Linked DNA regions of Synechococcus sp. PCC 7335. Each later gene encodes a partner of the first gene's protein in a complex. Links are inferred from orthologs where the notes say so. Each region holds a gene or a part of one and is shown in the gene's direction. Other genes may lie near its edges.

Region 1 (5,511 bases):
GTGGAGACGGTGCCGCCGGTGGTGAGGTGGGCTCGCAACGAGGGCTGAGCGGAGTCGAAGCCTGGCATAGCAATTTTGTACTGAGCGGAGGGACCATTGGCTTGGCTTAGTGGTCTATCATGAAGCAATGTTTTTGCGGGTTTTTGCGTAGACTGAACCTTGTCTGAATCTCTCATATTGCACCCTACTAATGCCTCCTTCAAAAAAGAAATCAAACCAGGATCAGTCCGCTACGAAAAGTACTGCCCAAGTAGAGAAGACTAAGAAGAAGACGGCAGCAAAGAAAACTGAGGGCCAGGAGGTCAGTGCGTCGATGCCGAAGAAGGCTAGGAAGGTTGCGCCAGCGTCGAATGGGCATGGGCCAATTGATCTATCAGTCAATTTATCGGATACGAAGAATTTGATTCGAATTAGGGGGGCTAGGCAGCATAACCTTAAGGATATAAATCTTGATTTGCCTAGAGACAAGATGGTTGTGTTCACTGGTGTTTCGGGCTCTGGGAAGTCTTCTTTGGCGTTTGATACGATCTTTGCGGAGGGTCAGCGGCGCTATGTGGAGTCGCTGAGTGCCTATGCTCGTCAGTTTTTGGGTCAAGTTGACAAGCCAGATGTGGATGCGATTGAGGGGCTAAGTCCGGCTATTTCAATTGACCAGAAGTCTACGTCTCATAACCCGCGTTCTACGGTAGGGACGGTGACGGAGATTTACGATTACCTAAGATTGTTGTATGGGCGCGCAGGGCAGCCTCATTGTCCTCATTGCGATAGATCGATCTCTCCACAAAGTATCGATCAGATGGTGGATCAGGTGATGGAGTTGCCAGATGGAACGCGATTTCAACTGTTGGCGCCGGTGGTCCGGGGAAAAAAGGGGACACATCAAAAGCTATTGTCTGCATTGGCGGCTGAGGGTTTTGTTCGGGTTCGGATAAATGGTGAACCGCGTGAACTGGGTGACAATATTGAGTTAGATAAAAACAAGAAACATGATATTGAAGTGGTTGTTGATCGCTTAGTGAAGAAGGACGATCTTCAAGAGAGATTAGTCGATTCTTTGGCGACTGCGCTAAAGCGCTCTGAGGGGATTGCGATTATTGATGTTTTACCGGCTCGACAGACGGAACAGTCGGAAAAGTCGGCGCCAGCAGTGCCAGAAGAGATTGTTTTTTCTGAGAATTTTGCCTGCCCAGAGCATGGCGCGGTGATGGATGAGCTATCACCTCGATTGTTCTCTTTTAATTCGCCGTATGGAGCTTGCCCAAACTGCCATGGGCTAGGAAGTTTGCAGCGGTTTTCTGAGGAGCTAGTGGTGCCCGATCCAAAGGTGCCGGTTTATGCTGCGATCGCTCCCTGGTCAGAAAAAGACAACACTTACTATTTCTCACTGCTCTACAGCGTTGGTCAAGCTTTTGGCTTCGAGCTACAGTCTACTTGGGCTAGCCTAGAAGAATCTCAAAAAGAAGTGATCTTGCATGGATCAAAAGAGAAGATCTACATAGAAACAGACTCTCGCTATGGTAGGAACAAAGGCTATCATCGCCGATATGAAGGGGTACTGCCGATGTTGCAGCGCCAATATCAAGAAGCCTCTTCTGAGACATATAAGCAGAAACTAGAGAAATACCTTGTCGATCAGCCTTGTGAAGTCTGCAATGGCACGAGGCTAAAGCCTGAATCGATCGCGGTGCGGATTGGTCCATATACGATTAAAGATTTTACGAGCGTTTCTGTACGAGAATGTCGTGAAAGAGTCTACGAACTAGTGGGTGAAAATGGCAAAGCACCAAAACTCACCGCTCGCCAGATGGCTATTGGCGATCTCGTCCTCAAAGAGATAAAAGCCCGTCTGACTTTCTTATTAGATGTCGGTCTTGACTACCTAACCTTAGACAGAACAGCCAGGACCCTTTCGGGCGGAGAAGCACAAAGAATTCGACTCGCCACCCAGATTGGCGCAGGACTGAGTGGTGTGTTGTATGTGCTCGACGAACCGAGTATTGGGCTACATCAAAGAGACAATGATAGATTGTTGAACACGCTTCAAAGACTCAAAGGATTGGGTAATACTCTGATTGTAGTGGAGCATGACGAAGACACGATGCGAGCAGCCGACTATATCGTTGATATTGGTCCTGGCGCTGGCATTCATGGTGGGCAAATCGTCGCTCAAGGCCAGTTAGAAGATATCCTCAACTGCAAAGCGTCACTGACAGGTGCCTACCTCTCTGGTCGTCAAAAGATTGATACGCCTGTCAAACGCAGACCTGGTAACGGACGCAGCATCCAAATTCGTAATGCCCACCTCAACAATCTTTGCAACATAGACGTCGATATTCCGCTGGGTAAGTTCGTTTGCATTACGGGCGTCAGTGGTTCTGGAAAGTCGACTTTGATTAATGAACTGTTGCATCCAGCCATTCGCCACTACTTCGGCAGCAAGATTCCGCATCCAGCAGAGATGGACCCGATCAAGGGATTAAAGGCTTTGGACAAAGCAATTGTGATTGATCAGTCTCCTATTGGCCGAACGCCCAGATCGAATCCTGCAACATATACTGGCATCTTTGATGTTGTTCGCGATTTGTATACGGAGACCATTGAGGCAAAGGCAAGAGGATACAAGCGCGGACAGTTCTCTTTCAATGTAAAAGGGGGACGCTGTGAGGCCTGCGGTGGCCAGGGTGTGAACGTAATTGAGATGAACTTTCTGCCGGATGTGTATGTGGTGTGCGATGTATGTAAAGGAGCGCGCTACAATCGCGAGACTTTGCAAGTGAAATATAAGGGAAAGAACATTTCTGATGTGTTGGAGACCACAGCAGAAGAAGGCTTAAAGTTCTTTGAGAATATCCCGAAGGCAGCGAGTCGATTGCAGACGATGGTGGATGTGGGCCTTGGCTATGTGCGGCTAGGCCAGAAAGCGCCGACCCTCTCAGGCGGTGAGGCGCAGCGGATGAAACTGGCCAGTGAGCTGGCTAGAAGATCGACAGGGAAAACGCTGTATTTGATTGATGAGCCGACTACAGGATTATCTTTCTATGATGTGCACAAGCTGTTGGATGTGGTGCAGCGTTTGGTAGAGAAGGGTAATTCGGTCATTATGATCGAGCACAATCTAGATGTGATTCGCTGCTGTGATTGGGTGATTGATCTAGGGCCAGAGGGGGGCGATCGCGGCGGCAAAATTATCGCTCAGGGCACTCCAGAAGACGTCGCTGCCACAGAAGGTTCGTATACTGGCAAATATCTGAAGGAAGTACTCAGGCAGCATCCGCCGCAAGAAGATTGATCATAGATCAAATCCCGTTCTCGTCAGATAATCCGAGACTTCATGTACGAATACTCGCGCCTGTTCTAACAATGCAGAAGCTAGCTTCTGATCTGGCTTTAGCATTTCGCCATGATCATTAACCTGCCGTTCGTCAAAAGCACGATGTAGACTGCGAGAGAATTCCTTCGCAAAGATCCCCGTCTTGACAAATTCACGATCAAATAAGCTCATAACACCGCTATGCTTAGAGGTACCCAAGCCGCGAGTTGCCAACAGGCCCAAAAGAGCGTAGAACATTGCATAGTAAGAACGATTAATGCTACCTCTGAAGGCAGTAGATCTTAGCAGTAACTCTGCCTCTCTCAGCGTTTCTTGAGCTTCATCTAGACGGTATCTAACCAACAAATGCAGCTGGTTGCTCATGTCACAACAATGCCTTCTTCAAAGACCTTAGTCAGTAGCGGACTAGCGCCTACTGCTTCTGTTTGTAGTTGTGCCTCCGTGACGACGAATGTAGAGATGACGCGATCATACTCAAAGCCCACTTCCCACGCTAAGTCGTGAATTTTTTCTCGGAGGGGACGATCTAGATCCGATAGCTTGATGAATACATCCAAATCTGACTCTTCTCTAGCATTGCCCTCAGCTCGCGATCCAAATATTCGCAAGTCTAATATTGATGCGATGTTCTTCAGGCGATCGCGAAACTCTGAGACGATTTGACGATCAGATGCTTGCACTGTACTTCGCCTCCTTCAAGACTGCGTCCGATGTTCCTAATCCTATCGCTTTCGTTGGTCTGTTGACAGCCGTAGGTGTTCATTTGGTTGATGGACTAGGTGGGCAATCGCGGTGGTCAAATCATTGCCAAAAGGCACCCCAGAAGACGTCGCTGCCACAGAAGGTTCGTATACTGGTAAGTATCTAAAGAAAGTGCTAGCCCAGCATCCGCCGCCAAAAGGCTAACTGCTATGGTACAGACGCCGCTAAGACCCAATACGCTCTCACTTGAGCTGCCAACAGAACTATTGCTAACGGTGACTGATGAGCAGTTTGAAGTGCTCGCGATCGCAAACCGTGAGCTGAAACTAGAAAGAACCGCCAAAGGAGAGCTGATAGTGAACCCACCAACCGGATGGGAGACTGGAGAGCGCAACCTTAGCATTGTTGCTCAATTGGGCACATGGGTTGAGAATAATTATGTGTTGGGCAAAGGCTTTGAATCCTCAACGGGCTTCAAGTTATCGAACGGTGCTACTCGATCTCCTGATGCGTCCTGGGTGAGTCAAGCAAGATGGAATGCTTTGAGCGCTGAGCAAAAGCAAGAAACCTTTGCACCTATTTGTCCTGACTTTGTAGTAGAGCTGCGTTCTGACTCGGACACGCTAAAACCTCTTCAGGATAAAATGCGTGAGTATATGGACAACGGTGCTAGGTTAGGTTGGCTACTTGACCCAAAGAATAGAAAGGTAGAAGTCTATCGAACCGGGCAACCGATGGAAATTTTAGAAGCACCGAGCGAGCTTTCTGGGGAAGATGTTCTGCCCGATTTTGTGCTGAAGCTACGTCGTATTTGGACTTGACACCATGATTGCCATCCCTCAGCCTCGCCGTATGACTGCTGACGAATACCTCGTATGGGAATCGCGCCAAGAAATTCGCCATGAGTACTGTGATGGCGAAGTGTTCGCTATGACGGGTGGAACAAAAGGGCACAACAGAGCCGCTTTAAGCTTGTATAGCGAGCTAGTGAGTCAAGTAGATGCGGATGGGTGTGAAATCAACATCTCTGATGTCAAGGTCAAGGTAAACGAAGGGCTTTCGTATCGCTATCCCGATCTGGTGGTGAGCTGTGATGAACGCGATAAGAGCGAAGTAGAGTTCTATCAGTTCCCAAAGTTGATTGCAGAAGTGCTCTCTGATAGCACAGAAAACACAGACCGAGGAGATAAGTTTCAAGAATACATTCAAATTCCGACGCTTGAAGAGTATGTGTTGGTTAGTACCAAGCGGATGCAGGTAGAGTGTTTTCGGCGTGGGGAAGGGCGGATGTGGTTGTATTTTGCCTACAAAGAAGGTGAGACGGTTGAGATTGCGAGTATGGGCGTTGAGCTGCCGATTGAGAAGCTGTATCGGAATGTTCGGTTGGATACTGTGGAAGCAGAACAAACTTCGTAGCTAGCAATAGGGCATTGCGGTATGCTGCGACTATAAGCTTTGACAGTATGGCAATATGACTG
Region 2 (6,076 bases), 1.6 Mb from region 1 along the record:
TGGACGAACTTGAAAAAGGTGCGATCGCCAATCCAGATGAAGGCCGCATGGTCGGTCACTATTGGCTACGTGCTCCAGAGCTAGCGCCTTCTGAAGAACTTAAGAAGGACATTGTCGAAACGCTTGAAAGCTTAGAAGACTTTGCAAAGAAAGTTCGCAGCGGAGCGATCACACCCCCTAACGAGCCTAAATTCACTGACATTCTCTCAGTTGGCATCGGCGGCTCGGCGCTGGGACCTCAGTTCGTCTCCAAAGCGTTAGCACCTGCTGTTCCTGATATTGATATTCACTTTATCGACAACACGGATCCGATTGGCATAGATCATGTCTTTGAAGAAATTGGCGATCGCCTCAAAAGCACTTTAGTCATTATCACTTCAAAATCAGGTGGCACCCCCGAAACGCGTAACGGCATGATTGAAGCCAAAGCTGCCTACGAGCGCGCCGGACTGTCCTTTGCGAAGTATGCCGTTGCGGTAACAGGGATCGACAGCAAGCTAGAAAATATCGCCACTGACGAAGGCTGGCTAGCAACTTTTCCGATGCATGACTGGGTCGGTGGCAGAACCTCTGAGCTATCTGCGGTTGGGCTACTGCCAGCGGCGTTACAAGGTATTGATATTCGCGACATGCTAGCTGGGGCCAAAGAAATGGACGAAGCTACTCGCGTTCATGATTTGCGCACAAACCCAGCTGCTTTGCTAGCGCTCGCCTGGTACTTTGCTGGCAACGGCACCGGTGAGAAAGACATGGTAGTGCTGCCCTACAAAGACAGCCTGTTGCTGTTTAGCCGTTACTTACAGCAGCTAGTAATGGAGTCACTTGGTAAAGAAAAAGACCTAGATGGCAACACGGTTTACCAAGGCATTGCAGTCTATGGAAACAAAGGCTCAACCGACCAGCATGCTTACGTTCAGCAGCTTAGAGAAGGTATTCCCAACTTCTTTGCGACTTTGATTGAAGTGCTTAAAGACCGTGAAGGGCCATCGGTGGATGTTGAGCCAGGTGTGACCTCTGGAGATTATCTATCAGGTCTATTGCAGGGGACTCGCCGAGCCCTATCAGAAAACGACCGTGATTCGATCACAATTACGATCCCCGAAGTTTCGCCCAAGATGGTAGGTGCGTTGATTGCACTATACGAGCGGGCAGTGAGTCTGTATGCCAGCCTAGTCAACATCAACGCTTATCACCAGCCAGGTGTAGAAGCAGGAAAAAAAGCAGCAGCAGACGTCCTATCGCTGCAAACTAAAGTGAAGGAAGTCGTCAAAGCTTCGGACAGTGCGCTTTCTTTAAACGAGATTGTTGAAAGGATGGACGCACAAGACAAAATAGAAAATGTCTATAAGATTGTGCGTCATCTAGACGCCAATGGTCGCGAATTGAAGATCGAGGGAAGTCCTAGCGAACCAGCTAAGTTGAAGGTGAGCGTTCGCTAGTAAATGATCGCCTAGCAGTAACACGCCTCAGTAGCTGCTAGTGCGGATTCGTTTGGTAGTGATATCGGTAGCCATAACCGCACGGTCAGATTGAGCAATGCCTTCTAGAATAATTACTGGCAGTGGTTTTGGACTGCTGCTAGTGGTTTGCTCTTTGAGTTAATTTTTCATGGCGTTTTCTTCGATTACTCGTGCGATCGCACGTTCCCCCCTAGCCCAAGAGCTGGTTGCAAAATTAGAAAAGCAGCAAACCCTGACGATTACAGGCGCACCTAGACTCCCCAAAGGACTCGTCAGCTCAGCCTTAGCACAGACGCAAAATAAACCGATGCTGGTGGTTACAGCCACCCTAGAAGAAGCGGGTAGATGGTCGGCGCAGCTAGAAGCTATGGGCTGGGCTACGGTTGCTTTTTATCCCACGTCAGAGTCTTCGCCATACGATGTATTTGACCCTGAATCAGAATTGATTTGGGGTCAGCTTCAAGTCCTCTCTGACTTGATTAATGGCAAAGCAAACCCAGAAAATATGCCGCTAGGGTCAAAGCACCTAGGCACGATGGCGATTGTTACAACCGAGCGAGCGCTGCAACCGCATCTCCCCCCGGTCGAAGCCTTTCGTCCGTACTGCTTAGAGATCACTTTGGGCATGGAGCTTAATTTAAAAGATCTCGGGTTGAGCTTAGCTAAGTTGGGCTATGAGAAAGTCTCTTCTGTTGAAGTAGAAGGGCAGTGGAGTCAGCGGGGAGACATTATCGATGTTTTTCCCGTGGCAGCAGAATTGCCAGTGCGTATGGAGCTGTTTGGCGATGAGCTAGAGCGCCTGCGAGAGTTCGATCCAGCTAATCAGCGATCGCTTGACAAGATCGAAGCCCTGCTGTTGACAACGACTGACTACGGCCCGTTGATTTTATCGGCGTTGGAAGAAAAAGAACTGCTAGAAGATCTACTGACTGAAGAGTCCCAAGAAACCTTTGCGGCGACTGGCAAAATAGAGGGTGCCCGTCGATTTATGGGACTAGCGTTCGAATCGCCTGCGTCTATCTTGGACTATCTACCGGACGACACGCTAGTGGTAATCGATGAGCCTGCCCAATGTTTGGCTCACGCTGAGCGCTGGATTGAGACGGTCGAAGATCGTTGGCAAGAGGCGCTAGATGCCTTTGAAGCAGATGTAGAAATTCAGCTACCTTCAGGTGGCTTGCCCAAAGTTCATAGGCCGTTCTCTCAGGCGTTAGAAGAGATTGAGCTTTTTCAGCGGATTGAAATTTCTGAACTGGCTGAGGAGGGAGTTGGGCTAAATTTGGCTAGTCGACCCGTGCCAATCCTGCCGCATCAGTTTGGCAAGCTAGCAGATATCTTGAAGGAAGAGCGCGATCGTAAGTTTTTCCCTTGGTTAATCTCTGCTCAGCCTTCTCGCTCTGTCGCTTTGCTACAAGAGCACGATTGCCCCGCTCAATTCATCCCTAACCCTAAAGACTTTCCAGCCATTGACAAGCTGCAAAATCAGCGCATTCCGATTGCGGTCAAATACTCGGGGCTAGCCGAACTCGAAGGCTTTGTTCTACCTACCTTTCGCATTGTCGTTGTCACTGATCGCGAATTCTTCGGACAGCACACCCTAGCCACACCTAGCTATGTTCGAAAACGGCGGCGCGCTGCTTCTAAACAGGTCGATCCGAATAAGCTACGGCCCAAAGACTACATCGTTCACCGCAATCACGGTATCGGTCAGTTTCTCAAGCTTGAGAGTCTGACAGTCGATAAAGAGACCCGCGAATATCTTGTTATTCAATACGCTGATGGCCTGCTACGTGTGCCCGTCGATCAGATGGGATCGCTCTCACGCTACCGCACTTCGGTAGAGCAAAGACCGCAGCTAAATAAGATGACGGGCAAAGCCTGGGAGAAAACCAAGGGCAAAGCACGCAAAGCCATCAAGAAAGTGGCGGTCGATTTACTCAAGCTCTATGCCCAGCGATCACAAATGCAAGGCTTCACTTATCCCGAAGACATGCCTTGGCAGCAAGAATTAGAAGACTCTTTCCCATACAACCCTACACCCGATCAGCTCAAAGCCACTCAAGATGTCAAACGGGATATGGAAAGCGATCGACCGATGGATCGTCTGGTCTGTGGGGACGTAGGCTTTGGCAAGACCGAAGTTGCCCTGCGTGCCGTTTTCAAAGCTGTGACGGCTGGGAAGCAAGTAGCGCTGCTCGCACCAACAACGATTCTGACGCAGCAGCACTACCATACGCTGAAAGAGCGCTTCGCACCGTACCCTATTCAAATCGGGCTGCTGAACCGTTTTCGTACGGCTAAAGAGCGTAAAGACATTCTGCTAAGGCTGATTTCCGGCGAATTGGATGTGGTTGTCGGCACCCATCAGCTTCTGGGTAAAACGGTAAAGTTCAAAGATCTCGGGCTGCTAGTCGTAGACGAAGAGCAGCGCTTCGGGGTGAACCAAAAGGAAAAAATCAAGGCAATGAAGGCCCAAGTAGATGTGCTGACACTCAGCGCTACGCCAATTCCTAGAACCTTATACATGGCTCTTTCTGGCGTCCGGGAGATGAGTTTGATCACTACACCCCCGCCTTCTCGCCGTCCGATCAAGACTCACTTATCGCCTTACGATCCTGAGAAAGTGCGCACCGCAATTCGACAGGAGCTCGACCGGGGCGGACAAATTTTTTATGTCGTACCGCGCGTAGAGGGCATTGAGGAAGTGGCTGGTCGGATTAGGGAAGCGGTGCCGGGGGTTCGACTGGCGATCGCGCATGGCCAAATGCCCGAAGGTGAACTCGAAGCTACTATGCTCACTTTTAGCAACGGCGACGCGGACCTGATGGTCTGCACCACTATTATCGAATCAGGACTTGATATCCCTAGAGTCAACACCATCATCATCGAAGACTCACAAAAATTTGGTCTCTCGCAGCTCTATCAGCTCCGTGGTCGGGTCGGCCGATCCGGTATTCAGGCTCATGCCTGGTTACTTTTTCCCAAACAAAACCAACTGTCTGACAAAGCGCGTAAGCGGCTTAGAGCCATTCAAGAATTTACCCAGTTAGGATCGGGTTATCAGCTAGCCATGCGCGATATGGAGATTCGTGGAATCGGCAACCTACTTGGCGCTCAACAATCAGGGCAGATGGAAGTCATTGGCTTTGATCTCTATATGGATATGCTAGAAGAATCTATTGCTGAGATTCGCGGTCAGGAAATTCCCCAGGTAGATGAAACCCAAGTCGATCTAAAAGTGACTGCTTTTATTCCTGCTGACTACATTCCTGAACTTGACCAGAAGATGAGTGTCTATCGATCTCTAGTAGGCGCTAGCACTAGACGTGAGCTGATAGAAATTGTGGCTGATCTAAACGATCACTATGGCAGCTTGCCATCGGCTGTTGGTCAGCTAGTCAAGGTCTTAGAGCTTAAGCAGATTGCCAAGCCGCTCGGCTTCTCTCGAATTAGAACTGAAGACAAGCAGCACGTCGTACTCGAAACGCCGATGGAAAAACCTGCTTGGGCCCTACTGCATGAGAAGGTACCTGCACATTTGCGCTCTCGCTTTGTCTATGCTCCTGGCAAAGTGACCGTACGCGGCTTAGGGGCCGTGAAGCCAGAGAAGCAGATAGAAAATCTAATTGAATGGCTTGGGCACATGCAAACTGCACTACCAGAACCTGCTTTTTCTAGATAGGTGTTACCTAGAACTCGTCATTGCCATACGCCATTGGCGCTTCGTTGTCTCGCTTAGAGCCAAGTAGGTTCAAATCATTGACGCGGATGACTGGACTCGTTCGAGTTGCGCCCGTGCTGCGATCCTGCCAGCTATCCAACTTCAAAGAACCCGTAACTCCAATCAGGCTACCCTTACGTACATAGTTCGCTGCGACTTCGGCAGGCTTACCCCAAATTTCTATATTGAACCAATCAGGTTGGTCGCTATTACGGCTACGTCTATTTACTGCCAAACCAAACTTTGCTAGCACATTGCCAGACTCAAAATAACGAACTTCAGGGTCACGACCCACTCGTCCAACTAAAGTCACTACATTTACGCTCATAAGTGTCAGCCCACGTCCTTCTCTAACAAGCTGCCATACTACAGTAAACTACGGCTACCTAAAACAAGACTATCGATATACCTAGTCTATGCAGAGCCATTTTCATAGAGTCAGCTCCACAGAGCTACACTAGTACAAATCTACTATTATAGTTATTCTACTACAGCAGCGAACAAATGATCTGACTGACGACCTACTCTTATAGACACCTTAGCTTTCTTAAACAATTGAGAGATAGGCGATTGAATAAGAGTGATCTACGTCATATTGATTAGGACTTGAATCTATAGCGCAACCGTATAGAGCCGGAAATATCGACTAGACGCGCGATATGAAACGTAATAAGATTCATTCTGATTGCTAGAAATATCAGTATCAACCGCTATTACGGACCCTTAACTTGTGGCCTTATTTGATCGCTTTTCCCGCTCTCGTAACATGGGTATCGACCTTGGTACAGCAAATACCCTCATCTATGTTTCAGGTCAGGGAATCGTTTTGCAAGAACCTTCGGTAGTTGCCATTGATGAAAGTACCAGACGTCCTCTTGCCGTGGGGGAAGCTGCT

Evidence for each region. Proteins that work in one complex are often made in the same cells at the same time.
Region 2: the proteins of uvrA (region 1) and mfd are in contact, whole or in part, in a crystal structure (PDB 4DFC), measured with the Escherichia coli proteins. The link is inferred for Synechococcus sp. PCC 7335 from one-to-one orthologs.

Annotation. Positions count from the first base shown.
Region 1 is NZ_DS989904.1:2,279,360-2,284,870, forward strand. Bases 1-3,489 are described here. They hold uvrA (excinuclease ABC subunit UvrA), read left to right. Parts: upstream 1-313; coding sequence 314-3,289; downstream 3,290-3,489. Other genes in these bases: codA (cytosine deaminase), read left to right, coding at 1-48; S7335_RS09840 (HEPN domain-containing protein), read right to left, coding at 3,290-3,489. Outside these bases: more of S7335_RS09840, read right to left, coding at 3,490-3,694; S7335_RS09845 (nucleotidyltransferase domain-containing protein), read right to left, coding at 3,691-4,011; S7335_RS09850 (Uma2 family endonuclease), read left to right, coding at 4,243-4,854; S7335_RS09855 (Uma2 family endonuclease), read left to right, coding at 4,859-5,449; S7335_RS09860 (NACHT domain-containing NTPase), read left to right, coding at 5,505-5,511. UniProt on the Escherichia coli protein: The UvrABC repair system catalyzes the recognition and processing of DNA lesions. UvrA is an ATPase and a DNA-binding protein. A damage recognition complex composed of 2 UvrA and 2 UvrB subunits scans DNA for abnormalities.
Region 2 is NZ_DS989904.1:3,884,565-3,890,640, forward strand. The notes cover bases 1,289-5,342. They hold mfd (transcription-repair coupling factor), read left to right. Parts: upstream 1,289-1,608; coding sequence 1,609-5,142; downstream 5,143-5,342. Other genes in these bases: S7335_RS16355 (glucose-6-phosphate isomerase), read left to right, coding at 1,289-1,439; S7335_RS16365 (single-stranded DNA-binding protein), read right to left, coding at 5,150-5,342. Outside these bases: more of S7335_RS16355, read left to right, coding at 1-1,288; more of S7335_RS16365, read right to left, coding at 5,343-5,509; S7335_RS16370 (rod shape-determining protein), read left to right, coding at 5,948-6,076. UniProt on the Escherichia coli protein: Couples transcription and DNA repair by recognizing RNA polymerase (RNAP) stalled at DNA lesions. Mediates ATP-dependent release of RNAP and its truncated transcript from the DNA, and recruitment of nucleotide excision repair machinery to the damaged site.